2 regions of the Brochothrix campestris genome follow, and region 2 is predicted to be linked to the other one. Evidence: a T-box and tRNA genes for the amino acid it is inferred to sense, from the RefSeq annotation. Region 2 holds a T-box; the other holds one or more tRNA genes.
The links. A T-box is a leader RNA that pairs with one kind of tRNA and senses whether it is charged. The one in region 2 lies ahead of ACJYYY_RS04590 (valine--tRNA ligase), so its partner is inferred to be a tRNA-Val.
Positions count from the first base shown of each region.

Region 1 (15,961 bases), 1.1 Mb from region 2:
TAGGATCTAATCAAGTCTTATCACCTCGTAAATGAAGACTGTTTAGACTTTGTTTACAATCTGAGCCCTCCAACATTGTTGGAGGGTTTTTTGCGGGAATAAGTAGCCAAATAGTTCTCTTTTGATGTTAGATTATGTTAAAGTTATCTTTTTTTAGCTCAGAAGCTAGCAAGGGATGAGTTGCAGTTCTGCTATTTGCGGAGTTGGGTGAGCTGATTTCACTTTCAAAGTTTCAGTTCTACTAGCGTACTTTCATTTTTTTTCTGCTTTAGTTGACTTATTATTCTCACTCAACTAAACTGAACAAATGGTCAGTTTTTTCGCGAGGAGGAATGAAAATGATGAAGGTAACTAAAAAACAATTGATTTTCACTGCAGCGCAGCATCTGTTTAGTGAAAAAGGCTATAATGATACCTCTTTACAGCTGATTGCTGAAGCGGTCGGTACAACTCGTAGTAACATATTGTATCATTACGAAAGTAAAGGACACTTATTCGAGATAGTCTTAAAACAGTGGGAAGAGCAGTGGTATAAAAGTTGGCATGTCATCAGAGATACCATCACGAAACCAAGTGAACAGTTAATGGCTTATTTTAAGGCCTTTATCTACGAAGATTTACGTCACCCTTTACGAAAAGCGTTAGATGAATATTTACTTGAAATCAATGGGCAGAAAGAAGAACGTGAACGCTGGGTTGCCTCTGATCGGGCAGCGTTTGAGCTCATTTTACGCAACGGTATGATGCAAGGAGTGTTTCGTATTAATCCAGCCGCGATTCGTGTCCAAGTTGATGTGTTGGTTGGTTTTATTTACGGCGTATCGGATACAATGGAGAATAAGACTGAAGCTGAATTGTTGGCGGCCGTTAACTTTTTTTTGAAGATGTATTTGCTAACAATCACAACAGGATTTTCTGAGGAGGTAAACAGATGAGTAGTTTAGCAGCAATCAAACATAAGCACCCCTTGCTCGTGTTTGCCAAATATGCGATTCCATCGATGTTGGGCATGATGTTGATGGCGGTTAATGTAGTAATGGACGGTGTCTTTGTGGGGCATGCTCTTGGTGCGACCGCTTTGGCGGCTGTCAACATCGTTATTCCTGTCTATAGTTTTTATGTGGCAATGTCACTATGGATTGGTGTTGGTGCAACGACACGCTATTCGAGGGCGATGGGGGCAGGAGATACGCAAACGGCACGGCGAATTTTCACTCAGGCGGTAATGCTCTTGCTTGCCGTATCGGTGGTTGTGAGTACTGTGCTTGGCATGTTTGGTGATAAATTACTTACGATGCTCGGTGCAAATGCAGAGATCACACCGATGGCAGCTGAATATTTACATATCTTTTTATTGTTTGGTTTTGTATTAACATTAGAGAATATGCTCAGCTTGTTTGTTCGGAATGATGGCTCGCCGGTTCTGGCGATGGTTGCGTTAATTATGACGGCGATTGTTAATATTATTTTGAACTATTACTTTTTATTTGTATTAAATTGGGGCATTATGGCAGCCGCGCTCGGTTTGATTATCTCAGCAGCAGTTGGTATCTTAGTGATGCTGACGCATTTTCTGCATAAAAATAATAATCTGAAGTTGACCTTCTCATTTGGTAACGTTTGGTATTTCAAAAGTTTCTTTTATATTGGCTTTCCGAGTTTCTTAGCGGAGATGGGGATTTCGGTCTTTACGATTGCCTATAATATCGCAATTGTTAGTGTGGCTGGAACGATGGGAGCGGCTGCTTTTTCAATCGTGAATTACACACATAGCATCGCATTGCTGCTGTTTTTAGGGTTGAGTTCAGCAACACAGCCGTTGATTTCTTATTATCAAGGCGCTAAGATGCCAAAGCAACAGTGGCAAATTGTTAAATACGGGATTGTTTCGTCGTTGGTAATCGGCGTGTTAATTATTGCTGTTGGTCGAGTGTTTACCACGCAGATTATTGGCTTGTTCGGTCAGTTCACACCGGAATTAATCGCCTTAGCGACTGAAAGTATTCGTTTGTTCTTTATTGCCTATCTCTTTATGGGAACGAATTTTGTGCTGATAACATTTATGCAAACGAGTGGACGCGTGAATTTCGCTATTTTCATTACCGCAATTCGTGAATTTGTCTTAGTCGTGCTCTTTTTGGTTATTTTAACACCACTGTTTGGTACGAGTGGTGTTTGGTTAGCTGTACCCGTTGCAGAAGGGATTATTTGCTTGTTGCTATGTGTTTATCTGTTGCAAGAAAAGCGACAACACTAAAAAAGTGTCTCCCTCGATGAGGGGACACTTTTTTAGTTAGTCAATATATCAGATGGAACGATTACTGTTCATGTTAAAAATAGCGATTTGTTCTCTTAGGTTGCTGCTTAAACAATAAGATGGTACCAATGATGAATAGACAAAATCCTACAACACAAACGATGAGGCCCGTGATGTGTGAAATGCTAAACGAAATTGAGATGGCGGCAAGACCAATGATTAAAGATAGAATGCCCAACCATTTCATACGACTCCCTCCTCTTAGACAGGTTTGAACTGCTTATCTTGATGTTGTCATACCCATAATCATAAGGTATATACCGATAATTGTCAAACTGAGAGGCAACGCATTTGCTATCAGTGTTTAAGGTGACTTATAATGAAGCTTATAAAGAAAAAGGGGTGGATAATATGCGCGTAACTGAAGCGGCACAACAATTTTTAACGCCGATTTTAGCGGCTTATCCTGAATTAAATACAATTTGTCTATTTGATAACAGCTGTGAATGTGGCAATGAAGAACATCATCAAGGTCATCATCATTTTGCTTTATCACTTGAAACACCGTTAGCTGATGATCACATTGAAAAAATCAATGATCAGCTTAATGTGGCTTGGTCAGCTAACCTAAGTGAGCGGATGGTGGGTGTTGTGATTGATTACAACGAGACAGGATTATTTATTCAAGAGTAGTCATGAGGGGAGCGTGGGTAGATGAAAGAGATCATTGTTTATCAGCCAATCCCATTGGCATTGCTAGAGCAGTTAAAGAGGACGTTTAAGGTTACATATGTGCCTAACTATCGCACAAGTGAACGTGAGCAGTTTGAGGCGGCTTTACCGACTGTTCAAGGGCTGTTGGGTGCGGGTCTTTTTATCAGCGAGGCAGAACTGGCAAAAATGCCACAATTAGAAGTGGTGAGTCAAACGATTGCCGGTTTTGATACGTTGGTTGTGGAGGACTTTGTTGCACGAGGGGTGATGATAACAAATGCGGCAGATGCTTTAACTGACACGGTGGCCGATTTGACACTGGCACTTACGTTAGCCGTGGCACGCCAATTACCAGCTGTGGATCGTGCCATCCGCAGGGACGAGTGGTTCAAGGGACCGTTAGATACAGCAGAAGGACTCTACGGCACAGATGTATACGGTAAAACAATCGGTATCATTGGGTTAGGGCGAATTGGCACAGCCGTGGCAAAACGGGCGCATGCTGGTTTTGGAATGAAAGTCATTTATCACACGCGTTCTCACCATTTGGAGGCTGAACAATTATATGATGCTGTCTATTATGCTGACTTAGCGGGCTTACTTTCGACCGCGTATTTTGTCATAATGTTAGCACCTTATAATGATGAAACCCATCAGTTGATGAATGAGACTGCCTTTAAAACAATGAAGAAGTCGGCTTATTTTATCAATGTCGGTCGAGGGAAAACCGTCGATGAAACGGCTTTAATTAAGGCGTTGCAACAAGGCGAATTAGCAGGTGCTGCACTCGATGTGTTCGAACAAGAACCGATTGCCGCCAATCATCCCTTACTACAGTTGCCTCAAGTCGTTGTATCAGCGCATATGGGATCGGCCACTGCGGCGTCAAGAGCGCGGATGATCAGTGATGCGGTGACTAATTTGACGGCTGCGTTGCGAGACACCGCCTAACAAAATAGTGTAGGTTAATCCGTAATAAAATAGCTTAATAAATAATCATCGACATAATGACCAGCGATAAAAAATTCATCCTTTAAAATCCCTTCGATTACGAAATGATGTTTTTTATAAAAGCTGAGAGCTTGTGGATTTGTTGCTAAAGCACGTAATGTAATTTTACGGTAGTTATGTTGCTTCGCATACGTTTTAATGTGTTGCATTAAGGCGGAACCAACGCCTTGATGTTGCGCATCGTTTGCGATTGCAATGCTCATGCTTAATGTATGGTTACTAGCGGGTAAGGCTGTCGCGTGATGATACTGGACGATACCAAGAACCGTTTGATGAGCGAGAGCGACGAATTGCGTGCCGACCGGGTAATATTGTTGATAATCAGCCACAGAAGCATAAAATACCTGGCTAGGTGTATTCGTTTGATTCCACACGCTATTTTCGATGGCTATCAGTTGGGGATAGTCGCTTTGTTTGATGGGACGAATTTGTAAATGTGACATAAAAATCACTCCTTTAATAAAAATAGTATATCAAAAAGAGGAAATAAACTGTAGAAAAGATAGTGATAAAGCCGTTTATAAAAATAAAAAGATTTTTTTGTAAAAAGTTTGTTGAAAAGGGTTTACAAATGCTTCGATTCTTTATATAATAGATTTTGTGTTAAGGAAACAACATACCAGTTTTTAACAGTCAGGCCCGTTGGTCAAGCGGTTAAGACACCGCCCTTTCACGGCGGTATCACGGGTTCGAATCCCGTACGGGTCATTACTATAGAGATATAGTTGAGGGGGTTTAGCTCAGCTGGGAGAGCATCTGCCTTACAAGCAGAGGGTCGGCGGTTCGAGCCCGTCAACCCCCATATGTTTTCGTAATTAGAAAGCATCGTAGAACAACTCAATATGGAGGAGTAGCGAAGTGGCTAAACGCGACGGACTGTAAATCCGTTCCTTAGGGTTCAGTGGTTCGAATCCACTCTCCTCCACTCTTATAATGGGGTGTAGCCAAGCGGTAAGGCAATGGATTTTGATTCCATCATGCGTAGGTTCGATCCCTGCCACCCCAGCCATTATAAGAGCCGTTAGCTCAGTTGGTAGAGCATCTGACTTTTAATCAGAGGGTCGCTGGTTCGAGCCCAGCACGGCTCATAACAAGTATCTCGGCAATAGCTGAGGTATTTTTTTGTGTTTAAAATGAAGTCTGAAGGTTGTCAGCCGTAAAAAACAGCGAGGTATGATATACTAGAGTTGGTTTTTAATCAGTTGTAGGTAGACTAACAGAAATTGGAGGAAGGCTTATGTTGCTATCACATTTACCGGGTGTTGCGGGAATTATTGATATAATTGTCGTCTGGTTTGTGATTTATAAAATCATCTTACTTGTGCGTGGCACAAAAGCTGTACAATTACTCAAAGGGATTCTCATTATTGTTATTGTGAAGTTACTAAGTAACTTTTTTGACTTGAAAACGATTGAATGGCTCGTCGACCAAGCGTTGACTTGGGGCTTTTTAGCCTTTATTATTATTTTTCAACCGGAATTACGTCGCGCATTAGAACAAATGGGACGCGGTAACATTTTTGGTCGCAAGCGCAGTCAGGCTGAAAAAGAACGGTTGAATTTAATTGGCTCAATTGAAAATGCAGTGGCTTACATGGCAAAACGTCGGATTGGTGCATTGATTTCAATTGAACGCACAACCGGATTAGATGATTATGTTGAAACGGGCATCTCAATGGACGCTAACATTTCAGAACAGCTCTTAATTAATATCTTTATTCCAAACACGCCACTACATGATGGTGCTGTTATTATTCAGCAAAATAAAATTGCGGCAGCAGCTGGTTATTTACCACTGTCAGAAAGTCCCTTGATTTCTAAATCGTTAGGAACTCGTCATCGGGCAGCGATGGGGATTAGTGAGGTGACCGATGCTTTAACCGTTATCGTCTCAGAAGAAACAGGTGGTATTTCGACAACGATGGACGGTGAGATGCAACAGGAATTAAGTGTGGCGGACTTGCGCCACTATTTAGAACGCACGTTTGAAGCACCAACTAAAGAGTCGTTTTGGAAGTTTCCGAAAAGGGGGCGAAAAAAATGATTGATCGTATTTTATCGAGTCGATGGGCATTGCGAGTTTTAGCACTGGTGTTAACACTCGTCTTGTATAGTGTCACGACCGATACAGCCAAAGAAACGGACAGTTCTTTATCTTTATTAGGAAATGATACCGAAGTAATTACCGACGTGCCTGTAGAGGTAATTAACGACTCCAAAGATGTTGTTGTTTCAGGTGTGCCTGAGGCTGTGACCATGAAGGTGACGGGGTCACGTAACGTTATTAAAGCGATGGAACAACAAGGTGATTTTAAAGTGGAAGTTAACTTGCATAATGCATCAGTTGGGACGCAAGTTGTGAAGCTGGAAGCGAAAGATTTACCAGAAGGCATCAAAGCTGTGATTACCCCTAAAGAAGTGACTGTCACGATTCAAGAAAAAATTACGAAAGAGTTTATTGTTGAACCAGAACTATCGTCTGGTTTAGTTGCGGCGGGCTTTAAAGCAGGCACGCCAACGACGGATGTGTCAACAATCAAGGTAACCGGACCACGAGATACGATTCTCAACATTACGACCGTAAAGGCGAAGGTTACTGCTGAAAGAGCTTTAACTGAAACAACAACAATCAAAACAAATGTGACCGTACTCGACAATAATTACAATAAAATAACTAATGTAGAATTAAATAAAACGACAGTGGAAGTCACTGTGCCGGTATCACAGTCGGGAAAAAGCGTTCCGATTAAACTAATACAAAAAGGCATTCCGAAAGATAATGTAACAATTGCGAGTTTAAATGCTAATATCAGTGAGGTAACGCTTGAAGGTGATGCGAAAGTGTTGGATGAAATCGATGTGATCGAAGTACCGGTTGATGTCAGCGATGTCACAGGAACCATCATAAAAAAAATCGAATTAACAGTGCCTGCTAAAACAACTTTAATCTCGTCACCAGTCATTAATGTGACAATTAGTACCGGCCAAAAAGTTAAGACAGTCAAACAAAATAAAAAAACGACTGTCGAAAAGAAGGACACATCTAACAACGAAGTAACCAGTGAGAGTGAATTGTTTTCCTCGAACGAAAAAGCAACAAGTGACTCAACTGAAGTAGAAAATACAGATGCTGATGTAACAGAAGATACAACAGAAGAGTAGTTGACTGATTATATGAGCAAAATTGAAGGAGCGAAAAAGAAAATGGGTAAATATTTTGGAACAGATGGTGTACGTGGTGTCGCAAATAAAGAGTTAACACCGGAGCTTGTATTTAAATTAGGACGTTTTGGCGGTTATGTGTTAACACAACATTCAGCTACGAAACATCCGCGCGTGCTCGTTGCTCGTGATACACGTATTTCAGGTGTGTTACTTGAACAAGCATTAATTGCTGGTCTCATCTCAGTGGGCTGTGAAGTCATGCGTCTCGGTGTCATTTCAACACCAGGTGTGGCTTACTTAACACGTGTCCAAGAAGCAGCAGCGAGTGTAATGATTTCGGCCTCGCACAATCCCGTACAAGATAATGGCATTAAATTCTTTGGACCAGATGGTTTTAAATTGAGTGATGAGGATGAGTTGGAGATTGAACGTTTATTAGATGAACCAACAGACAACCTCCCGCGTCCAAGTGATGATGGTCTTGGATCAGTCGAAGATTTTTATGAAGGTTCAGCCAAATACATTCAATTTTTACGTTCGTGTGCAAGTGAGAACTTAACAGGGATGAAAATTGCGATTGATATGGCGAATGGGGCAACAAGCCAATTAGCAAACCGTTTATTCGCTGACCTCGATGCAGATATTTGTACGATGGCTTCAACACCAAATGGTTTAAACATTAATGATGGTGTCGGTTCAACGCATCCGGAAGCGTTGGCGCGCTTTGTAGTTGATAACGAAGCTGACCTTGGCGTTGCCTTCGATGGTGATGGTGATCGTATTATTGCAGTTGATGAAAAAGGTAATATCGTTGATGGTGACCAAATTATGTTTGTGATGGGTAAATACTTGTCTGAAAAAGGGTTATTGAAAAATAACACAATCGTTTCGACGGTCATGAGTAACCTCGGTTTTCACCGTGGTCTTGAAGCCGCAGGTATTAACGATGTGATGACTAAGGTTGGTGACCGTTATGTTGTTGCTGAAATGCGCGAAAACAACTTTAACTTTGGTGGTGAGCAATCAGGACACATTGTGTTGCTTGACCATAATACAACCGGAGATGGGATGTTAGTGGCTGTTAAATTAGCTGATATTTTAAACCAATCAGGTAAGAAAATGTCTGACTTAGCAGGCGAAATGGATAAATACCCACAAACGCTCATTAACGTGCGTGTCACAGATAAACACCACGTGACTGATAATGAGAAGGTTGCGGCTGTTATTGCCGAAGTCGAAGAGCTGATGGGCGATAAAGGCCGTGTGCTTGTAAGACCTTCAGGAACAGAACCATTAGTGCGTGTAATGGTTGAAGCGGCCAGTGAAGAAGACTGCGTTAATTACTGTGAACGAATCGTTGCAGTTGTTAAAGACGAAATGAGTCTTTAAGATATAAAAAATCAGAAGAACAGGGCGGAAGATGAAACTTTCGAACTGTTCTTTTTTTGACAAATACAAGTTAGAAAGTGGGTTGTTCTCGCTTTCATTCGCCTGATGCACATAGTATAATTATCACGAAAGAAAGAGTCATATCAGAGAGGGAGTTTTTGTAATGAGTGAAAAATTCAAACGGATACATGTAATTGTAATGGATTCAGTCGGTATTGGTGAGGCGCCAGATGCCGCTCAATTTGGCGATTTTGATGTCGACACATTAGGGCATATCGCACGTGAGAAAAAGGGCTTGAATTTACCTAATTTAGCAAAACTCGGGTTATCAAATATCAAACAAATAGAAGGTGTGCCTCAAACAGACACACCCTTAGGTTATTATACAAAAATGCAAGAAACATCGGCTGGTAAAGATACGATGACCGGTCACTGGGAAATTATGGGACTTTTTATTGATACACCGTTCCGCGTGTTTGAAAATGGTTTTCCCGCCGAATTAATCGGAAAAATCGAGGCGTTTTCTGGGCGGAAAGTTATTGGGAATAAACCTGCGAGTGGGACTGAAATATTAGAAGAACTCGGTGAAGAACAGTTGCAGACAGGAGCTTTAATTGTGTATACCTCAGCAGATTCAGTATTACAAATTGCTGCACATGAAGAAGTTATTCCGTTGGACGAACTATATCGTATTTGTGAGTACTGTCGTGAAATCACACGTGAAGATCCATACATGCTCGGTCGAATTATTGCACGTCCCTACTTAGGGACATCAGCGGCAGATTTTACTCGTACGCCAAACCGTCACGATTATGCGCTGAAACCATTTGATAAAACAGTAATGGATCACGTGAAAGACGGTGGTTTAGATGTGGTAGCAATCGGTAAAATTGCAGATATTTTTGATGGTGAAGGTGTGACAAAAGCGATTCGGACGCAGTCAAATATGGATGGGATGGATAAGTTTGTTGACGTGTTAAAATCCGACTTCCACGGCATGAGTTTCTTAAACCTAGTCGATTTTGATGCGGTCTATGGTCATCGTCGCAACCCCATTGGTTATGGGGATGCATTAGAAGCATTTGATGCCCGCTTACCAGAAGTGTTTGCCAACTTAGCTGAGGATGACTTGCTTATTATTACAGCCGATCATGGTAATGATCCGACCTATAAAGGGACTGATCATACCCGTGAGTATGTGCCATTGCTCGTTTACTCAAAAGCGCTTAAAGAAGCGGGTGAGTTGCCATTACGCGGGACGTTTGCTGATTTAGGCGCAACGGTAGCTGCCAATTTTACTGTTAAAATGCCTGATTATGGTACAAGTTTCTTGCCAGAATTAAATTAACCCCGAATTGAACTATACCAATTATAGTAAACTAACATCTTTTAACAGATGTTAGTTTTTTTGTTCCCTTTAATTGTTAGGTGTTGACGTGATATATCGCTCTGTAGTATGATTAGTTATGTTAGAAAAAAACGAATAGAGGACTGTACCAATTTATTAAAAGCTTAATTGCTAGCGCCAGTACTTAGAATGTTTAAGTAGACGAGGAGAAAGTTATCGAGGATTCGGCGGATACTTTCCGGCCTGTTGGGGTCGATACACAAGGTTAAAACAAGCGGGTGACTACTTGCACAACAACCACGTGAACAACGGTCGTTCTTGAAGCGTTTTAATACACTTTAGGAGGAAATGAATATGTGCGGAATCGTTGGTTATATCGGGAAATTAAATGCAACAAATGTGTTGTTAGATGGGTTAGAAAAATTGGAATATCGTGGCTATGATTCAGCGGGCATTGCCCTAGTAGCAAATCATACTGTGACAACGACTAAAACAAAGGGACGGATTGCTGATTTACGTGCAGCTGTTACAGCTGAACAATATGGAACTTGTGGGATTGGTCATACACGTTGGGCAACACATGGTGTACCGAGCGAAAGTAATGCACATCCACACCAATCACATTCAGGCCGTTTCACGTTAGTCCATAACGGTGTCATTGACAACTACCGTCAGTTACAAGCAACGTATTTAAACGGTGTAAACTTGAAAAGTGATACTGATACGGAAGTCGTTGTGCAAATGATGGATGTGTTTGCAAAAGACGGTCTCTCGACTGAGGAAATTTTTCGTGCGGTACTGAATGAATTAGCAGGGTCATATGCCTTTGGTTTAATCGATATGCAACGTGAAGGCGAATTGTTTTTTGCGAAGAACAAAAGCCCACTCTTAATTGGTGTTGGCAACGACGCGATGATGTTAGCGAGTGATGCAATGGCAGTTATTCGTCAAACCGATCAATTTGTTGAAATTAACGACCGTGAAATGGGTGTGTTAACGGCTGAGTCGTATCATTTGTTTGATGGTGATACAAATGAAGTGGTGGTGCGTGCCCCTTATACAGCGGCAATCGATGCCGATGACGTTGAAAAAGGAATGTACCCACATTACATGATGAAAGAAATGGATGAGCAACCTGGTGTGATTCGTCGCATTGTTCAAAAATACCAAGCAAAAGACGGCTCGTTTACAATTGATGCCGACTTGATGGCAGCAATTAATGCAGCTGATCGCCTCTATATTGTGGCCTGTGGTACGAGCTACCATGCCGGTTTAATTGGACGCAAACTGATTGAAGAAAAAGCCGGGATTCCGGTTGAAGTCGTTGTTGCCAGTGAATTTGGTTACGATATGCCGTTGTTGTCTGCGAAACCAGTATTCTTGTTTATCTCACAAAGTGGTGAAACAGCTGATAGTCGCCAAGTACTCGTTAAAATTAAACAACTTGGCCACACTGCAATCACATTAACAAATGTGGCCGGTTCAACCTTATCACGTGAAGCAAGCCATACGTTATTGTTACACGCAGGCCCTGAAATTGCCGTTGCTTCAACGAAGGCATATACAGCCCAAGTTGCTGTCTTGAGCATTTTAGCTGAAACGTTAGGTAAGGCAAACGGCCATACTCAAACGAACGACATGGTGCATGAATTAGGGATTGTTGCCAATGCAATGCAAACAATCATTGATGAAAAAGAGCAGATTCAGCAGTTGGTGCATGATTATGTAGCGACAACACGAAATGCCTTCTTCTTAGGCCGTGGTGTTGATTACTTTGTGTCACTCGAAGCGGCTTTAAAACTGAAAGAAATATCATACATTCAAGCTGAAGGCTTTTCAAGTGGTGAATTGAAACACGGGACGATTGCTCTCATCGAAGATAACACACCTGTGATTGCCTTAATTACACAACCGCATACACAGCTCCAAATCCGTAGCAATTGCTCAGAAGTGCAATCACGTGGTGCACATGTTGCAACCGTTGTGACAGAGAGCTTAGCTCAACCAGAAGATACGTTTGTAATTCCGAACACAGCCTTAGAACTGACACCACTTGTGTCAGTCGTGTTCACGCAATTGTTCGCTTACTATGCGGCATTGGCGCGTGACTGTGATGTGGATAAACCACGTAACTTGGCAAAATCAGTAACAGTTGAGTAGTGAAAGTTAATTCAGCTCATTCAATGTAGCTTTTAAATAAAGTTGCGACGTTTATAAAAAAGATACGATGTTTAAAATAAAGTCGCGACGGTTGTAAAAAAGTTGCGATGAAACACCCCTTTAGATTATATTTGTCTAAAGGGGTGTTTTTTATGTCTAAACGAGCAAGAACATCTAAAATCGAAAAGTGGATTAAAGAAGGTCGCGGTTCTGGCGTTGGCTCTGAGTATAAACCTTGGCTAAACATTCAAGACGTTGCTTCAAAAGGGCGTTCCACACGTTTAAAAGGCATTAAAACAAACAGACAGCATGAATTTCTATCAGATTTGGAACGAAACCACTTTTATTTAACTGAATACTCAGATTTTGTTGTTGATATTCGAGAGCAATTTCCTTTACTACCGTTGGAAGAAACAATTGTCATTGCAGATGAGTTAGGAATTAAACATCCTACAGACCCAAAAACGCATGAGCCTATTGTGATGACAACAGATTTTTTATTAACCGTAGATAAAGGTGAAGGGCTTGTTGAACTTGCTAGAACAATCAAAATGAAGGACGAGCTATTAAAAGAACGTGTCATTGAGAAATTTGAGATTGAACGTGTGTATTGGGAAAGAAGGCAAATTGATTGGGGCATTGTAACGGAGCTAGAAATCCCGAAAGAAATGGCGAGAAATATTAGCTATATTCATGATTATTACAGCCTTGAGCATTATGACGCTTTTCAAAGCTTAAGCGGTCAGTATATCGAAGACTTGTCTATGGCATTATTACAGCGCCTTTTAACGAATGATGAAAGTATTCGAGCTATTACGAATGCATTTGATAGGGATACGCATTTGCCTTTAGGTAGTGGAATGACATTGTTTTATCATTTACTCGCAACGAAAACAATTCGAATTGATATGTTAGAACCGCTAAACGTAGAGCAACCACTTGTTATTCAATCAATTGATGAAAGCAAGCTGAAGAAGGTGAAGTACGGATGATTTATATTAACCAAGTATTGCAGTACACAGCTGATTCACAGCGCATTCGCATTATTGAAATTGAACAATCCTATGTCTATGTCGTAAACATCGATACAACAAGCGCTATGCCAAAAAGAGAGCTATACAGTCATTTAGAATTAGAGCTTAATCAAGGGGATTTACTTATAGTGACCGATCCATTTGCGAGAGCAATCCCAGATAGTGAATTAACGGTTATACAAAAAAATAAGCGTGATGAAGATTGGGAAACGGTTGAAAAGTATTTACTACCAAATATGAATGAGCTTTTGAAGAAACAAGGACGCGAAGCGAAAATTAGAGAGATTTCAGAACAGAGTGGACTAGGAAAAACGAAGGTAAAAAAATTACTCAGCCGGTATTGGCAGCGTGGCATGAATAAAAACGCGATGCTTCCTGATTATGCAAATTCAGGTGGTCGAGGTAAGACAAAAAAATTAAGTGCTGAAAAAGTAGGACGTCCACGTAGGGTGACAGTTAATGGAGAGTATCGAAGTGGCATTAACATTACAGATGAGATTAAAACGCAATTTGAACACGTGATAAATAAATATTACCGTAAAGCAAATAACTATTCATTAAAGGACGTATATGGATTTATTTTGCGGGACTTTTACTCAGACCGCTATAAAGAAAACGGAGAAATCCATTACCGTATTTGGGAGCCGAATCGAATTCCATCATACCACCAGTTTTATTATTGGTTTAAGAAATTGGAAGACCCTAAGAAGGACATCGAATTTCGCAAAAGTGCAAAAGAATACGATCTAAAGCATCGTCCCTTATTAAGTAATTCTGAGGTTGAAACAAATGGACCAGGCACACGTTTTCAAATTGACGCAACGATTGCAGATATTTATTTAGTGAGTTCTTTTGATGTAAATCGAATTATTGGTAGGCCTGTAGTTTATGCCATTGTTGATATTTATTCGCGTATTATTACAGGCATTTATGTAGGTTTAGAAGGACCTTCATGGCAAGGCGCGATGATGGCTTTAGATAACATGGTTGCCGATAAAGTTGAATTTTGTAAGCAATACGGCATTGATATTAATTCGAGGTAGTCCTTCTATAATTAATTTATAAATAGTATTATTGGAAAGATTGAGATATTGGCATAATTGTAGCTTTTTAAGATATCGCTTATTTAATCCTAAATCAGTTTGAAATTGTGTGATTTCAATTTCTAATAGCTGGTGGATTGTTTCCTGTAACCCTTTCTTTTGAGAGTCAGACAATAAAATAGTGAGTTCGTTCATTTATGTGTTCCTCCATATTTTTTTATTTTCGTATAGCGAACGTTTTGTTCTTCAAAGCCCATTTCTTTACGAGGGGCACCTTGTTCATCCCAACTCTGAAAGAAGACAGGACTTTTCCTTACATAATTGTTTGTAAATAGTATTTCTTGATTTTTTACTTCATAAGGTTTATTTGTGAGCTTTTTAGTTTCAATAGGTTTCTTTAGATTTTGAGACTTGAAGAAAGCTTTTTTCTTATGTTCCTTTAGTTCTAAATCTTTATCGAAATATTTACTCACATATCGACCTCTATTCTCAGCGCTATCAACATCAATTCGATTGATTCCTATAATTCCATGTCCCCAAATTTGAACAAGTTGTGAATGAGGTAGGTAAGGAAATTCGAATAAGACAATATGGTAGTGAATAGCACCACGTTTTTGTTTCTCCCACGTAGCCAAATATTTGATTTGGGATTTCTTTGTTTTGTATAGTTGATAATTAAGTCGTTTCATAAATTTTTTAAACTCACTATTTGTATAAGATATGTCCGTTATATTCTCTTTAAAGGTTAGTGTTAAGAATTTAGTTTGGTTATCAAAGTTTGTATCAATTAATCGGGCAACGGCAAAGCGTTGGCTTTTATAATGTTTTTGTTTTCTCTTTAGGCTATCATATTGTCCTTTTGCAGTTAATTCATCAAATGTGTATTTTGTATTTTTCAACCAGTCAGGTTTTTCTTTTTTTTCATCATTCACAATTTTTCTTTTTGCTAGTATTGGTTGTTCATATTCCCAAATTTCAATGTACGTAGGAGTTTCAATGATTTTTTGATTGTATCCATGTAGCAATCGTAATCACTCCTACCGATAGAAATTGAGTGTTCTTATTTAGTATTTAATTATCAAAGAACGATTTTTATAAACCCTTTTGTTTTTTCGCCAGATAGTGTTCTATAAATCAAGTTAAGTAGGAAGAAAGTCTGCGCCTTTCTTCCAGAGCAATCATCCATCATGTGGTTGATTTTCGAGCGGAAAACGGCGTGAGCTTTGATAGCTCTACCGCTTCCGTCGAAACCACCCGCTGGAAGTTTGCTCCTGTGTAGCGGGGACTTCCTCAAGCTGAATGAAGCGTTGTTCCAATGCTTGATATTGTCTTTCTAATCGTTGAACCTGTTGTGTTAAGGTTTGGAATGATTCTTCTCTAGTTTTCAACCTTACTTCAACTTGCTTGATGATTTCAGTCATTAGATCACTATGCTTCATGGCGTCTAAATGATGCTTCTTATCAAAAAAAATCCGCAAAGAATTGTCTCTGCCAAGTGTTGGAATCAATTCAACTACTTTTTGAAACTTTTGGATTTCTTCTACTGTAAACATTCTAGTTTTGCGATGATTGATGTTTTTTTTGGTGCTGGTGTGACTGGCAAAACGAATATAATCATAGTGGAATTGGTAATCACATTTTTTTTGGATAAAATTCGCCCACTTGTTCAAAGTAGAGAGGGAATTTAACCCCTCTACTTTTTCTAACACGTCATGAGCGGTGAAATATTCGGTCATTTATTTGGAATGAGTGTGGCTTTGTTGGCAACAGCGGCTAATCCATAGCTAACAAATTGCCCATTTACACGTCCCCAAGGCGTAATCAGGAGGTTGTCAAATCG
Region 1 is NZ_CP175511.1:1,973,887-1,989,847, reverse strand. Features, by position in the region: gene ACJYYY_RS09905 (pyruvate oxidase) at 1-3, shown strand, start outside; gene ACJYYY_RS09900 (TetR/AcrR family transcriptional regulator) at 339-935, shown strand; gene ACJYYY_RS09895 (MATE family efflux transporter) at 932-2,257, shown strand; gene ACJYYY_RS09890 (hypothetical protein) at 2,331-2,504, opposite strand; gene ACJYYY_RS09885 (hypothetical protein) at 2,609-2,950, shown strand; gene ACJYYY_RS09880 (NAD(P)-dependent oxidoreductase) at 2,972-3,922, shown strand; gene ACJYYY_RS09875 (GNAT family N-acetyltransferase) at 3,937-4,425, opposite strand; tRNA gene ACJYYY_RS09870 (tRNA-Glu) at 4,619-4,690, shown strand; tRNA gene ACJYYY_RS09865 (tRNA-Val) at 4,712-4,784, shown strand; tRNA gene ACJYYY_RS09860 (tRNA-Tyr) at 4,827-4,907, shown strand; tRNA gene ACJYYY_RS09855 (tRNA-Gln) at 4,917-4,991, shown strand; tRNA gene ACJYYY_RS09850 (tRNA-Lys) at 4,998-5,070, shown strand; gene cdaA (diadenylate cyclase CdaA) at 5,220-6,026, shown strand; gene ACJYYY_RS09840 (YbbR-like domain-containing protein) at 6,023-7,144, shown strand; gene glmM (phosphoglucosamine mutase) at 7,187-8,536, shown strand; gene deoB (phosphopentomutase) at 8,700-9,884, shown strand; gene glmS (glutamine--fructose-6-phosphate transaminase (isomerizing)) at 10,239-12,044, shown strand; gene ACJYYY_RS09820 (heteromeric transposase endonuclease subunit TnsA) at 12,197-13,036, shown strand; partial or broken gene ACJYYY_RS09815 (transposase) at 13,033-14,109, shown strand; gene ACJYYY_RS09810 (Rep protein) at 14,313-15,146, opposite strand; gene ACJYYY_RS09805 (hypothetical protein) at 15,354-15,857, opposite strand; gene ACJYYY_RS09800 (hypothetical protein) at 15,854-15,961, opposite strand, start outside.
Region 1: it has a tRNA-Val gene. The T-box ahead of ACJYYY_RS04590 (valine--tRNA ligase) is inferred to sense a tRNA for this amino acid. The anticodon was not compared.

Region 2 (15,961 bases):
TAAGGCACTGATAGGATTAAAGGCAATGTTCCATAACAACTTATTCCACTTTTGTTCACGGATATTAGGCACAATGCGGGCTTTTAATGGGGTCTGTGCCAAAGAAGTAATTAAAGCAGGCAGACGCTCATCATCGGTTTGTTCATCCCATTGTCCAACAGCTAAGTCTCCTTTACCGATATGATGGATGATGCCATTATCAATTCGTACAGCGGACATGAGCACACTTCCGCCGACAATCTTGTCTGCTCCAAAGGCTACTGCGAGTTTTTCTTCATTGCCAATGCCATTTAAGACCGAAATAAGGGCAGTTGTTGATTTCATCAAGGGTCTCAATTCAGCAATGGCCGTATCAATGCCAGTTGCTTTAACGGCTAAAAAAAGATAGTCAAATGTTTCAGATAAGACCTCATCACGAGACTTAACGATAACAGCTTCCTTTGAATCGCCCCAAATACTTTTAATTGTAAGTCCATTACGTTCGATAACAGCTAAGGTTTTACCACGAGCGATATAGGTGACCTCGTGTCCAGCTTCAGTAAAAAGACGGCCGAAAATCGAGCCGATGGCGCCAACGCCAAAAATAGCAATTTTCATAATATGAGACCTCCGTTAGTTATTCATTTGATGTAATTGTATCTGCTTGGACAGATTCTTCAGTATGACTAGCGCTGCTGCTTGGAGCAGATGAATCCGACACAGTCGACGAAGAAGTCGCTGGTGGTGTGCTGCCAGTTGTCATACTTGTGCTAACACTGCTTGTTGAAGCAGGCGTATGGCTAGTACTGCTATTATTTACTGATGTGTCGATTGTTTGTGTTGGTGTCGCCCGCGCTTCGGTGTCTGTTGCTGAGTTGTGTGTGTGACTTGTTTGTTCAGTCGCTTGCGACTGCTGTGATAATGCAGTCGTGGTCTCGTTTGGTTCGATGTCAGATGCAATCGTTTCAGCAGCACTTGATTCACTGCTTTTTTCGATTGGTTCTGTTGCTTCAGTTGCAGAAGCAGGTGTTAAAATAACGCCGATTGTTATTAGTAGAAGCGCGGCTATTAAAGTGAAAAATGTTTTTTTGATAGCTTTTCGTTTGAAAAGCTTAGTTAATAACTGGACGATGAAAAGGAGCAGTAAGCATAGTCCGAGTCCTATAAGTAAAACAACCATGTAAATAATTCCTCCTCAAAATAAAAAAGACGACTTATAAAAAGTCGCCAAGAGTAGGGGCGTTCATAATCTCAATAGGGGGAGAGAATCATGAACTATAGTTACGTGAATAACTATATCTTACTATTACCCAAGTTTTTAGAGACTAAACAATTTTAAAATAAAATAACTATAGATTGATAAAATAAGAACTGTTTTTACAGCGGCGATTATGTTGCTCTAACTGTTTGCCAATCAGCTGTTTGAACCGTATCGGGCAAGCAATTGGTAGGGTGAAGACTTCCTTTTTGGTTGTCAAAAAATAAAAGGTATCGTCATGATAAATCTGTTTAAACTCATGCCATTGTGCCCGTGTTGTCCCACTAGCAAGAGTGGCAGATAATCCGTTATCATCGAGCTTTAATTCAACCGGAAAGGCTGTATTCGGTGTGATTTTTTTACTAATCCAACTCAATAAGAAACTAAATAATGGTGTGGCACAAAAAACAAGCGTGGTTATAAAAAAAACAATCGCACTGCTTACAAGAATAACCGTAAGGGTCTGCTCATATAAAAACAGTAACAAACCGACAATCACAGTTACTAAGATGCTATAAATAAAGCGAAAAGCGAAAAAGACAGGTGAATGCTTTAACTTTTGTTCTTGGTAAGAAATTAAAGCATGTGTCGATGCTTCGAAGTGGATAACCATCTTTTTGTTCCTCCTAGCTACAATTATTCTTAGTATAGCATAAACTGTGCTTGATAAATTTCTTTAGTAACTGTGAATGGAAAAAGAACAACGACGAAAGATCGTTGTTCTCGGATTACAGGCAATACCTACACCTTGCAAGTTTAGTGTCAATAGGTTTCGGAAATGCTATTTGCTATGCTTGTAAAAAAACGCGACGTGTGTGGTGACGCTCATCTGCTTCAATCGCAGCAATTTTATGTTTACATATACCTTGAGCTGTTGTAATGACCCATTCATCTGCGAGATCAATATCTTTGATTGTTAAGGGATTGTAAACAATCGTATAGGCGATATCACTGATAACTTCTCTAATTGAAATATCGAAGTACTGCCCATTTATACCGACTTTTGTGATTTGTTCCATTTAAAACATCTCCTTAGTTATGATTGATATCTTTCTTTACAACACCAAGTATAGCAGACAAATAACGTCTTAAACGTAAGTCATTATGACAGCTCTGTGAACTCGCCTAAATAAGGCGAATTAATGACTATCTTTAAAGATATAAATATTGTAAAATGTTCTTCTGCGGACTCACGTTATCATTTTTCATTTGAAAAAACATCAGCTATGATAGATGTATGTAAGCATTTTGAGGAGGTTAAGTATGCGACGAATATATAAAGATTTTCGTAAAGCAGAGCAAGTTGAGCTAGTTCCAAGAGGACTGATTATTTATATGATGACATCAACGAAAACACCACTGATGATGCAAATGAAGCTGGAGAAAAGTCGTAAAAGTCCAAGGCATGTCACGCATTATTATGTGAATCATGACACCATCTATCGTGCGCAAAATATCAATCGTATCAGTTCTCATCGCTGTCAAAATAAAACGAGCGATGCACTAATTAGTTACACAGTTTGTCATTTGACGACAGATTCACTAATTGAACAAAAGCAGAATTTAAAAGTCTTGTGTCAACAAATAGCGGAGGATGTAAAACGCTTAGGAATAGCTGTTAGTCCGAAAACGATTTTTTGTGAAGATGATACGATAAACGTGGCCGAAATGATTGAATGTATTGAAGCAGAGCTGAGCTGTGAAAGGGGAACAATGTCACATCTGCGTTTGCCTGTGCAAGTAGGAGATGTTGTGCGGTTGAAGTATGCCTGTAAACGATGGCCGAATGGTAAGGCTGTTAGCGAGACAGAACGGGCACAAGGTTATAAAATAATTCAGAAGAAAGCCACAACAGCCATTACAGCGGAGCGTCTTTTTTTACTCGATCGTATCTATCAGTGGGTTAAAGAGAAGGATATACAAAAAGCGACCTACCATTAGTAGATCGCTGAAAAAGCTGTATCACATTAATTGAAGTCGCTTATAGTTGCATACCGTATTGTTGAAGTCATAGGCAGGTGTATCATACAGTTCGATGAGTGCTGAGTTATCGTACAGTTTAATGACTGTCCCCTTAAAGAAAATACCACTACGGTTGAATTGAACCGCATCACCGATGTTGAAGTCGCATTCTTTTTCCACCTGTTTACCTCTACTGTCAAAAGCCACGCTTGATAATGCCATAATTGAAACACCCCTTATCGTTTAATTAGACCCCTAAAGACTTTAACGCTATCTACCCGATTTTCAAATTAGAAAACATATAATATAAAAATATGATGTTATAACAACATTGTAACCGTTTTCTTGCTAAAGTCAACTTTATTTTTTAGAATTATTAGTTTTTAATGAAAAAAAATACGAATCCCTTCAGCAGCTCGCAAATGTTATACTGGAGAGACAAAAGTAAACACATGCTAGGAGTTGAAGGTATTGTGACAAAAATTGTTATTTTAGCAGAAAAACCAAGTCAAGCAAAAGCATATGCAGATAGCTTTCAATCGAAACAAAAAATAGCCGGTGGTTTTGCGATTAAAGATGAGTTGTTCACAGCCGATGTCATTATCACTTATGCCTATGGTCATTTAGTCGAGTTGCAAAATCCAGAATATTATACTGCTGACTGGAAAAAATGGCAGTTGCAGCAATTGCCGATGTTTCCTGAACGCTATCAATTTAAGGTGACAGCAGATAAACGAGCCCATTTTAAACAGGTCAAAAGTTATTTGGATGAAGCGGATCAAATTATCATTGCGACCGATAGTGATCGTGAGGGTGAAAATATCGCGCGTTCTATCATTGAGGTCAGTGGTAATGCTCAGAAGCCAACGCAGCGTCTCTGGATTAACTCGCTCGAATCCGACGAGATACGTAAAGGGTTCGCAACGCTACGACCAGGTGCTGATTATTATTCCGCTTATATTGAGGCGCAAACACGGCAAATTAGTGATTGGTTAGTCGGAATGAACATTAGTCGCCTGTACACCTTATTGTTGCAAAAAAAGGGGCTGACTGGTGTGTTTTCGATTGGTCGTGTACAAACGCCAACCTTGTTTTTAATTTGGCAGAGACAACAGGAGATTGCTGAATTCAAACCGGAAACGTATTACGAAGCGTACCTTGAAGTTGAGGCAGAACACGGTCATTACCGTGCAAAGCATAAGCAACAGTTTAAATCACTCGCCGACTTACGGGCTTATTTCAAAAAAGGGAACATTTCCTATCAGACAGAACAGCCAGCGCGAGTAACCAAGTTAGAAACCAAACAAAAACAAGTTGCTTCACCGCAATTGTATTCATTATCTGATTTGCAAAGTCATGCCAACCGCTTATATAAAATTAGCCCAGCGAGCACCTTAAAAATAGTACAGACTCTATATGAACGTAAATTAGTCTCCTATCCAAGAACGGATTGTCATTTCATTACCCCGGCTGAATTTAACTATTTAAAGAGTGGACTGAGCGATTATTGTAACATCGAGCAGGTTGAAATCAGTGACCCGCGCTTGAATGCGAATAAACGGTATGTTGATGCTGCAAAAGTACAAGAGCATTATGCGATTATCCCAACTAAAAAGAAACTGAGCGCCGCGAGTCTTGCGAAACTGGGGAACTTTGAAAAAAAACTCTATCATTTAATTGTCAAACGAACGATTGCGATGTTTGCCCCACCGTATGTGTATGATGAAACAACGGTGGAAACAAGCGTTGAGACAGAACCGTTTAAAACAATTGGACGAACAGTCAAACAACGCGGTTGGAAAGCTATTTTAGCAACGACCACGCCAAAAGTAAAAAAAGACGATTTGCCTGCTTTGCCGAAGTTGCAACTGCACGAACAGGTTGCTGCCACCTTAGTCGATAAAGCCTGTGAAACAAAAGCCCCGCCTGTATATACTGAAGGGACGTTAATTACCGCCATGAAAACGATTGGAAAAGGCAGTGAAGCTGAGGCGAAAAAAATTCTAAAAGCGATTGAGGGTATTGGTACAGAAGCCACACGTGCGAACATCCTAGAAACCTTAAAGCGACAAGAATATATTGAGGTGAACGCAAGTCAAATACGGGTGACCGACAAAGGCTGCGTCCTGTGTGAAAATATTAAAGATGTAGAAATTTCAAGCGCTGAGATGACAGCGAAATGGGAAGGTTACTTAAAAAAAATCCATGATGGCACAGGGACACAGGCTGCCTTTTTAGGCAGTATCCAACGCTTTATTGAACATTTAATCGCAGTTGTCCCGCAACAATTAGCGACAGCTCAGATTGATGTGACGGCCGAGTCGCAAGCGATTGGCACCTGTCCGACCTGTGGAAAAGCAGTACTTGAAAAATTCAAGGTGTTTGGCTGTGAAAGTTGTGATTTTGTCATCTTCAAAAAAATATTAAATAAAAAAATCAGTCGGACGATGTGTGTGAAACTGTTGAAAACACGTAAAACTAATCTTTTAAAAGGATTTATTAGTAAAAATGGGAAAAAATTCAATGCCAGTTTACGGTTGGACGATGAAAATAAAGTGGCGTTCAAATTTATTCCATTTACGAAAGCTAAATAAAAGTTTGACCATTTTGAACCAATGGAATGACAGTCGCTTACTTTTATGCTATTCTAAGACCATGAATCGAACGAAGGAGTGGTCTTAATGAAAGTGGATTTGAATCGCATTAATGCGTTAGCAAAAAAGAAAAAAGAAACTGGACTAACTGAAGCGGAGACAAAAGAACAGGCAGTGTTACGCCAAGCCTACTTAGCTGAAATCAAAGGGCAAGTACTAAATACGGTTTCTGGCCTTAAAATTATGGACGAACAAGGCAACGATGTGACCCCTAAAAAAATTAAAGATGAGCGTAATAAACAAAAACATGCGAGTACGATTATTAGTAATAAATTCCCGCGTGTTTAACGATGAAAAAGGCCCTCTGGCAACTGCCAGAGGGCCTTTTTTTATGTAGTGTATTATCGTGTTGATTTAGCTTTTGATGCGATAAATTTACGGAAGTAGAAATCAAGTCCAATTTTACCGGCGTTTTGACCACCAACAATAATGAAGAAGCCGATTAAAATGTATAATGGGTTAACTGAGACAGTGCCACCGAATAAGAAAGCAAAGTTCATTACCATTCCGAAGAATACGGCTGTTTTAGTAAAGAGTCCGACGATTAAACCAAGACCAATTAATAATTCGCCCCACATAACGAGGAAACTGAATAATTCAACGTTGCCTGCTGCAAATGTTTCAATGAACCAGTTGTATGCAGGATATAAAGCGTTACCCTCAGGTCCTGTGACCGGATTTGCAACAATGTTGTTAATTAAGCCGCCAGCGCTGAAGGCTGTATCTCCTGTAATTTTTCCGAAACCAGATGATAACCATTGATACCCAAGATAAACCCGTAAGACTGTTAAAATTGCCATTGCAATTTTATTTGTTCGTAACCAATTCAACATAATAATTCCTCCCTCATAATTGAGCTGTTTCTCTGAACTAAGTAAAAATGAATGATGTGCATTTATCGATGTAACTATTTTTATTACTCTTTTAGTATATGTAACTCTTTTTTATTTAACAATCAGTTTTGCTTAATTTACGATTTTAGCCATAAAAATGTGACAAAAATATTAACACGGAAGCTGTTTTGAGATAAAATACTAATTTTTATGGTAAAATCAACAACTTTTTTAAATTAGTTCTAATTTTGGCCGCCTGACAGTTCAGTTTGAACAGCCCTTTTGTTCGCAAACGACACAACTTGTTGCTTATACTAGAGTTAGAAAGACGAGGGGGTGAGAGGATGTATGCTTATTTTGATGTATATGCCGACATTTTTGCTCGTATCAAGCAACGAGGACATGATGTGCATCATTTATTGCCAACAGCGCAGGTACGATTGCCAATGCTGACGATGACAACACAAAACAATGCTGATATTTTAGTCCCACCATCGGAAAAAACGACACAATTAACCATTGTTTGCTATGAAAAAGCATCGGAGCCGGAGTCGCTCATCGATTTGATGGAGGATGTACTAGGCGAATTACTACGCGAAGGTCATGATCAATTGCCGTGGGAAATTAGCCGTTGTCGGATGAAGGTGGACTACCAGTGGTTAGAAAATAAAGCTGTGGTGGCTGGCCAGTTAACGATTGTATTGCCACTGACCAAACGAACACAATAAATGATAGGTGTATGCTTACTAGCAAAATCATGCCACCATCCTCATTTTCAATCTTATTGCTATAGCGCAAAAACCCCTCCCAACCACTTATGTATCAAGGGTTGGGAGGGGTTGTAATTATGTCCTGAGGGGGATTCGAACCCTCGACCGATGGCTTAGAAGGCCATTGCTCTATCCTGCTGAGCTATCAGGACAAATGTGAAACAATGTTGTACTCAACAAAACTTATTGTATGATTTATCACGGAAAAAGTCAATAGTATTGCTGAAATAAACTTAAACACCCTTAATGAGCACCAAATAGATGCTGCTTCCATATTTATAGAAGAAAGTTGCAGTTGACACCGAGTTCATCAGATTAGATAATGACGAAGAAGGAAAACAGAGGTGGAGGGAACAAACAAATGAGTCGAGAAGAAGATATGATGCTTAAAAAAGTATTGATTTCGGCCCAACGGATGGCGCCAGAGGATCGACAACTGGCAACGGCATTAATCGACGTGTACTTAGCAGAGCGAAACTATCAGCAAGCAATAAATGTTGGTGAAGATTACATGCGCATTGTTACCACAGATCGTGACATTATTCAGCAATTAGCGCCAGCCTTTGAGGCAACACAGCAGCACCAGTGTTATCGACAGTGGTTGATTGATGCGACTGAGATCGAGGGTTTTCAAGCGACAGTCGTCGCTGAAGAAGCGACGGGAGAACAGGTTGTACGCTTAACGCCCGGTTTTAAAAAGCATCAGCACGCATTAGCACAATGGCCATTACACGATCAACTCGGATTGCTTCAAACGGGTAATGAGGTACAGATACAATTTTACCAACCTGAAATACAAGCGTTGCTCCAACATAAGGCGCTCACTGTTACTCAGCGTGTCTTTGCACTTGAAGCGTTGCATCGTATTGGCGATGAACAACAATACCGTCTCACTATCCGTGGTCAAACGCTCGATTGCGTACCCGCTCATACGCCATTACGCAGTGAAAATCTTTTTTATCACGCGTTAATTGAAGCGGTTGTAAAACGTTTAGCCGATAACACCCCTGATTTAGCAAATGAAGCGGTTGTTGTTATTCGCCGCCATCAAACGGCGCTCTATCCCCAAGTACCATCACAACAACAGTTGAATGAATGGGTCGAAGCGTATGTCAGCTGGTTAGAGCGGATTTATCACGGGGTAAACCACTCTGACAAGCAAATGCAAAAAGCACTTATCTTAGATGAAATCGACCGTTACGCGTTAGAAAATATCGGGTTTTAGTAATTATCAGTTGAAATGAACGCGATGTATAGTATATACTGATAAAGGTTGAAATTAAAAAACAAATAACATATATCGAACGTTAGTACTTTAAAAACGTTCATTATTTTGGAGGGAATTATATAATGACAGCACAATGGGAAAAATTAGAAGGTAACGAAGGTAAATTAACAATCACTATTCCGCAAGCGGAAGTAAAAGTAGCTTTAGATGAAGCGTTCAAAAAAGTTCGTAAAACATTGGCACCAAAAGGTTTCCGTAAAGGTAAATTACCTCGTCAAATGTTTAACCAAATGTACGGTGAAGCATCATTATTCAACGATGCATTAGACGTATTATTACCAACAGTTTATCCTGCAGCAATCGATGAAACAGGAATCAACCCAGTTGCTTCTCCAAACATCGACATCGAAAAAATCGAAGCAGATTCTGACTGGGTTATCTCAGCAGTTGTAACTGTTAAACCAGAAGTTAAATTAGGCGATTACAAAGGTCTTAAAGTAGATAAAGCTGACGTTGAAGTATCTGATGAAGATGTTAAACATGAGTTAACTCACTTACAAGGTCATCAAGCTGAATTAGTATTAAAAGAAGGCGCTGCTGAAAAAGGCGATACAGTTGTAATCGACTTTGACGGATACTTAGATGGCGAACAATTCGAAGGTGGAAAATCTGAGAACTATTCATTAGAATTAGGTTCAGGTTCATTCATCCCAGGATTCGAAGAACAATTAGAAGGTAAAAAAGCTGAAGAAAACGTTGTTGTTAACGTAACTTTCCCAGAAGATTACCAAGCAGAAGACTTAGCTGGTAAAGCTGTTGAATTCAAAGTAGCTATCCACGAAGTTAAAACAAAAGAAGTTCCAGAATTAGATGACGAATTAGCTAAAGACATCGACAACGAAGTGGAAACACTTGCTGAATTAACTGAAAAAGTTAAAGCACGTTTAGCTGAAGATAAAGCAACTAAAGCTGTTCAAGCAAAAGAAAACCAAGCATTAGGTCAAGCTGTTGAAAACGCAGAAGTTGACGTGCCTGCTGTAATGATCGAACAAGAAAAAGAAATGTTGAAAAAACAATTCACTCAAGATATCGAAGCCCAAGGTTTAACAACTGAACTTTACTTCCAATTCACTGGTCAAACTGAAGAAGCATTAGATGAACAAATGGCTACTGACGCTGCTGGTCGCGTTAAAACTAACTTAGTGTTAGATGCAATCGCTAAAGCAGAAAACATCGAAGTAACTGAAGAAGAAATTAACACAGAAGTTGATCGTTTAGCTGAAATGTACAAAATGGACGCAGCAACAGTTCGTATGGCATTAGGCGATTTAACAACTGTTACTGAAGATTTACAAATCCGTAAAGCAGTTAAATTTGTAGTTGAAAGTTCAGTAGAAGCTTAAGTTATACTGACAACGCTCAATTAAACTAGCACTTTGTAAGAAGTTGTTTATCATAAGCTTCTTGCAAGGTGTTTTTTTGTCAATTTTGAGAGCGTCCTAGAAAAAAATAATAAGATATAATCTGTGTAAGTGTTTTAGTTGCAACTTGAGGGTGCAATGAGTATAGTAAATATAGAAATATAAGCATATTCGGGAGCGGGATAAGGGCAGTTGTTATCTTAATGTACGAGTTGATTTAAGGAGTGACGTTCGTGTCAAAATTCGATGAAAAAAGCCAGTTAAAATGCTCATTCTGTGGCAAATCACAAGATGAGGTCAAAAAATTAATTGCAGGGCCAGGCGTTTACATTTGTGATGAATGTGTCGATTTATGCAATGAAATTATCACAGAAGAATTGGATGCTGTACAAGCACCCATCTTTGAAGAGTTACCAAAACCAAGTGAACTTCGTTCAACCTTAGATGAGTATGTCATCGGCCAAGATCGTGCTAAGCGTGCGTTATCAGTCGCGGTATACAACCATTACAAACGCATTCAAGCAACTGCGTCACAAGCCGAAGGCGATGTTGAATTGCAAAAAAGTAATATTTGCTTAATCGGGCCAACAGGTAGTGGTAAAACATTATTGGCACAAACATTAGCGCGCGTACTCGATGTACCATTTGCAATCGCAGATGCAACCAGTTTAACTGAAGCTGGTTATGTCGGTGAAGATGTCGAAAACATTCTCTTGAAACTGATTCAAGCAGCTGATTTTGATGTCGAACGTGCAGAAAAAGGGATTATTTACATCGATGAAATCGATAAGGTTGCCCGTAAATCAGAGAATACCTCAATTACACGTGATGTTTCTGGTGAAGGTGTTCAACAAGCCTTGCTTAAAATTTTAGAAGGTACAGTTGCAAGTGTACCTCCTCAAGGTGGACGAAAACATCCGAATCAAGAATTTATTCAAATTGATACGAGCAAAATCCTCTTTATCGTTGGTGGTGCATTTGATGGCATTGAAGGCATCGTTCGTAATCGTTTAGGTGAAAAAGTGATTGGTTTTGGCAAAGAGAACAACACAATCAATGAAGATGAATCATTGATGCAAAAAGTAGTGCCAGAAGATCTCTTGAAATTCGGTTTGATTCCCGAATTTATCGGTCGATTACCAGTAATGGCCTCACTCGAGTTGTTAGATGAACCGGCTTTAATTTCAATTTTAACAGAACCTAAAAATGCGTTAGTGAAACAATACCAACGTTTATTAGAATTAGATGACGTTGAACTTGAATTTACAACTGATGCACTTAGCGCGATTGCCTTACTGGCGATTGAGCGACGCACCGGTGCACGTGGTCTCCGTTCAATCATCGAGCATATTATGTTAGATGTGATGTACGAAGTGCCAACCCGTGAAGATGTGACGAAATGTAAGATTACAGCAGCTGTTGTCAACGGCGAAGAACAACCGTTATTAAGCTTGAAAGACGGCTCTGAAATTGCAATGGCATAGCACAACCGCAGTTGCTAGTGTATAATATAAAATGAGCAAGTAAATAAGCTAACTACCTTGTGCTATAGCCAAGGTAGTTTTTTTAAGGAGCGAGACGATGAAAGTAAATCAAGTAGAACTATTAATCTCGGCTGTTAGACCAGAGCAATACCCAAAAGGGCAGTTGCCAGAATTCGCCTTAGCTGGTCGTTCGAACGTCGGTAAATCATCATTTATAAACCGTATGTTACAACGTAAAGCAATGGCACGTATTTCATCTAAGCCAGGGAAAACACAGACACTAAATTTTTATGAAGTGGAACAAAAACTAATCTTTGTCGATGTACCAGGCTATGGTTATGCTAAAATCTCAAAGAGTGAGCGTGCCAAATGGGGCGTGATGATGGAAACATATATGACCGACCGACCACCGCTAAAAGCAGTTATTCAAATTGTTGACATGCGCCATAAACCGTCAAGTGATGACGTGGCAATGTATCAATTTTTAAAACATCATGATATTCGTGTCATTGTAATCGCGACTAAATCGGATAAGATTCCGAAGGGGCGCTGGCAAAAAAGCATTAAAGAAATCAAAGAAACACTCAAATTCGACGCCGATGATAATATTGTTACCTTCTCATCTGAAAGTGGTCTAGGAAAAGACCAAGCGTGGAAAATCATCGAGAAATTCATGTAAGGAGTGAATCATCATGCCGAAACGTAATATTAGCAAGTCACAACACGCGTTTAAAAGCGCTGTTACCAAAATGCCAGGTGGTGTGAGTAGTCCGGTGCGAGCCTTTAATTCAGTTGATACCGAACCGGTGTACATCGATCGCGGCGAAGGGGCTTATTTATATGATATCGATGGCAATAAATACATCGATTATGTTTTATCATGGGGGCCACTTATTTTAGGTCATGCCAATCCGCGGGTCGTTCAAGACGTGCAAGCAATGACAGCCAAAGGCATGAGTTTTGGTGCAAATCATTTGAGCGAACTCGCATTAACTGATGAAGTTATCAAACGGGTACCATCTGCGGAGTCTGTCCGCTTTGTTAACTCGGGCACCGAGGCAACGATGAGCGCACTGCGTTTAGCGCGAGGCTACACTGGTCGTGACCTCATCATTAAATGTATCGGTAGTTACCATGGTCATGGCGACTCGCTCTTAATTAAGGCGGGATCGGGTGTGGCTACCTTAGGTTTACCTGATTCGCCGGGTGTTACAAAGGGTACTGTTGCGGATACAATCACAGTCCCTTACAATGATTTAGCGGCTGTTGAAGCAGTATTAAAACAACATCCACAACAAGTTGCCGCGCTGATTGTTGAACCAGTCGCAGGTAATATGGGTGTTGTACCGCCGATTGCAGGTTATTTGGAAGGCTTGCGTAGCCTAACACATCGTTATGATGCGTTACTGATTTTTGACGAAGTGATGACCGGTTTCCGTGTGGGATTACAATGTGCCCAAGGCCATTTCGGTGTGACGCCAGACCTAACTTGTTTAGGTAAGGTCATCGGTGGCGGCATGCCGGTAGGGGCTTATGCCGGTCCGCGAGCAATCATGGAACAGGTTGCGCCAGCAGGGAACATCTATCAAGCAGGTACGCTATCGGGTAATCCGTTAGCGATGACTGCGGGGGTGGCAACACTCGAACAGCTAACACCGGCAGTGTATGCGGAATTTAATCGCATCATTGATAAATTAACAACGGGTATCGAAACGATTGGGCGCGCCCATCAGATTCCCGTAACGGTTAACCGTGCGGGCTCGATGTTTGGTTTCTTCTTCGCTGATGGACCGATTCATAACTTTAATGATGTGAATCGCTCTAACTTGACGCGCTTTAGTGACTATTATCGTGAAATGAGCGATCGTGGCATATACTTGCCGCCATCGCAGTTTGAAGGCTTGTTTATTTCGACGGCCCACACCGATGTTGAGATTGATGCGACCTTGAATGCGATGGAAGATACCTTTGCCATCTTGCAAAAGTAAGTACTGGCACACGTGTTGACGATATGAGGGTGAACCATTGACGAATGTCGCTGTGAAATGCTACAATAAACGAAACTTAAATACTGCCAATAACGATGATGAGGAAGAGTAAATCAAGTGATTAGTTCAGAGAGGAAACGGCTGCTGCAAGTTTCTCTAATCCTTGGTTGAACGTAGCCTCTGAGTTGCTTTTTTGAATTCATAGTAAAAAAAGCCGGTGCGAGCCGTTACGTAAATGAAGTGCTTTCCTCTAAGGGGGAAGTATAAAGGTGGTACCGCGGAATGCTCTTTTCGTCCTTTTTTGAGGATGAATGGGGCATTTTTTATATGGACAGAAAGGGATGATTACAATGACAAACAAAGAACCGTTAGCAACAAAATATGATCCACAAGCAATCGAAGCCGGCCGTTATGACTGGTGGGTAAAAAAAGGCTTTTTCGAAGCAACAGGAGACGAGGCTAAACAACCGTTTAGCGTTGTAATTCCACCGCCAAACGTAACAGGTAAATTGCACTTAGGTCACGCTTGGGATACGACTTTACAAGATATTATTACCCGCCAAAAACGGATGCAAGGCTACGATGTACTTTGGTTACCAGGGATGGATCATGCGGGTATTGCAACGCAGGCAAAAGTAGAGGCTAAATTACGTGAAGAAGGTATTTCACGCTATGATTTAGGCCGTGAAAAATTTGTTGAGCAAGTTTGGGACTGGAAAGAAGAATATGCCGGTCACATTCGTGAACAATGGGCAAGCATGGGCTTAGGACTTGATTATTCAAAAGAACGTTTCACACTTGATGAAGGCTTGAACAAAGCGGTCAACAATGTGTTTGTCACGTTGTACGAAAAAGGGTTGATTTACCGAGGTGAACGCATCATTAACTGGGATCCAGCGGCTCAAACAGCACTTTCTGATATCGAAGTTATTCATAAAGACATAAACGGTCACTTCTATCACTTAAAATACCCGTTAACAGACGGGTCAGGTTTCTTAGAAGTTGCGACTACTCGTCCCGAAACAATTCCTGGTGATACAGCGGTTGCTGTTCACCCTGACGACGAACGTTATGCACAATACATCGGCAAAACGATTACATTACCGATTATCGGCCGTGAAATTCCAATCATTGCCGACGAGTATGTTGAACGTGAATTTGGTTCAGGTGTCGTTAAAATTACACCGGCACATGATCCAAACGACTTTGAGGTTGGTAACCGTCATGACTTGCCACGTATTATCGTAATGAACGAAGATGGCACAATGAACGAAAAAGCAGGCAAATATAATGGCATGGATCGATTTGACTGTCGTAAAGCGATTATTAAAGACTTTGAAGCATTAGACTTAGTCGTTAAAATCGAAGATCATCCTCATTCAGTTGGTCACTCTGAACGTACTGATGCAGTGGTTGAGCCGTACTTATCAAAACAATGGTTCGTTAAAATGGGGCCATTAGCTGAGCAAGCACTTGACTTACAAAAATCAGACGACAAAGTTAATTTTGTGCCTGATCGTTTCGATAACCAGTACACACGTTGGATGGAAAACATTCACGACTGGTGTATTTCACGTCAATTATGGTGGGGTCACCGCATCCCAGCTTGGTATAACGAAGCTGGTGAGGTACATGTTGGGATGGAAGCTCCTGCAGGCGAAGGCTGGACACAGGATAACGATGTCTTAGATACGTGGTTCTCATCTGCTTTGTGGCCGTTTTCAACAATGGGCTGGCCAGACGAAGACGCAGAAATGTTCAAACGTTACTTCCCGACGAATGTCCTTGTAACGGGTTACGATATCATCGCTTTCTGGGTATCACGGATGATTTTCCAATCGGTTGAATTTACCGGTCGCCGTCCGTTTGAAGATGCACTGATTCACGGCTTGGTTCGTGACGAAGAAGGTCGCAAAATGTCGAAATCACTCGGTAATGGTGTTGATCCGATTGAAGTCATTAATAAATACGGTGCCGATTCATTGCGTTACTTCTTAACAACCGGCACATCGCCAGGTCAAGATTTACGTTTCAGCTACGAAAAAGTTGAAGCAACCTGGAACTTCATCAACAAAATTTGGAACGCCTCACGTTTTGTAATGATGAACATCGACGGTCTTGAAGCGAAAGACATCGATTTAAGCAACGTAACAGATGTTAGTGATCAATGGATACTCACGCGTTTAAACGAAACAATCGAACGTGTAACGGAGTTAGCGGACCGTTATGAATACGGTGAAGTTGGTCGTCAATTAAATAACTTCATTTGGGATGACTACTGTGATTGGTACATCGAAATTAGTAAAATTACACTTTACGGTGAAAATGAAGCCGCTAAAGCAACAACGAAAGCGGTCTTAGCTTACGTATTGGATAATATTTTA
Region 2 is NZ_CP175511.1:892,018-907,978, forward strand. Features, by position in the region: gene ACJYYY_RS04510 (ketopantoate reductase family protein) at 1-597, opposite strand, end outside; gene ACJYYY_RS04515 (hypothetical protein) at 617-1,159, opposite strand; gene ACJYYY_RS04520 (YcxB family protein) at 1,329-1,850, opposite strand; gene ACJYYY_RS04525 (hypothetical protein) at 2,026-2,256, opposite strand; gene ACJYYY_RS04530 (hypothetical protein) at 2,501-3,178, shown strand; gene ACJYYY_RS04535 (DUF2187 family protein) at 3,200-3,421, opposite strand; gene topB (DNA topoisomerase III) at 3,673-5,793, shown strand; gene ACJYYY_RS04545 (DUF896 domain-containing protein) at 5,881-6,141, shown strand; gene ACJYYY_RS04550 (DoxX family protein) at 6,195-6,686, opposite strand; gene ACJYYY_RS04555 (hypothetical protein) at 7,031-7,414, shown strand; tRNA gene ACJYYY_RS04560 (tRNA-Arg) at 7,535-7,608, opposite strand; gene ACJYYY_RS04565 (hypothetical protein) at 7,818-8,681, shown strand; gene tig (trigger factor) at 8,807-10,087, shown strand; gene clpX (ATP-dependent Clp protease ATP-binding subunit ClpX) at 10,339-11,589, shown strand; gene yihA (ribosome biogenesis GTP-binding protein YihA/YsxC) at 11,687-12,268, shown strand; gene hemL (glutamate-1-semialdehyde 2,1-aminomutase) at 12,282-13,577, shown strand; T-box leader at 13,664-13,879, shown strand; gene ACJYYY_RS04590 (valine--tRNA ligase) at 13,928-15,961, shown strand, end outside.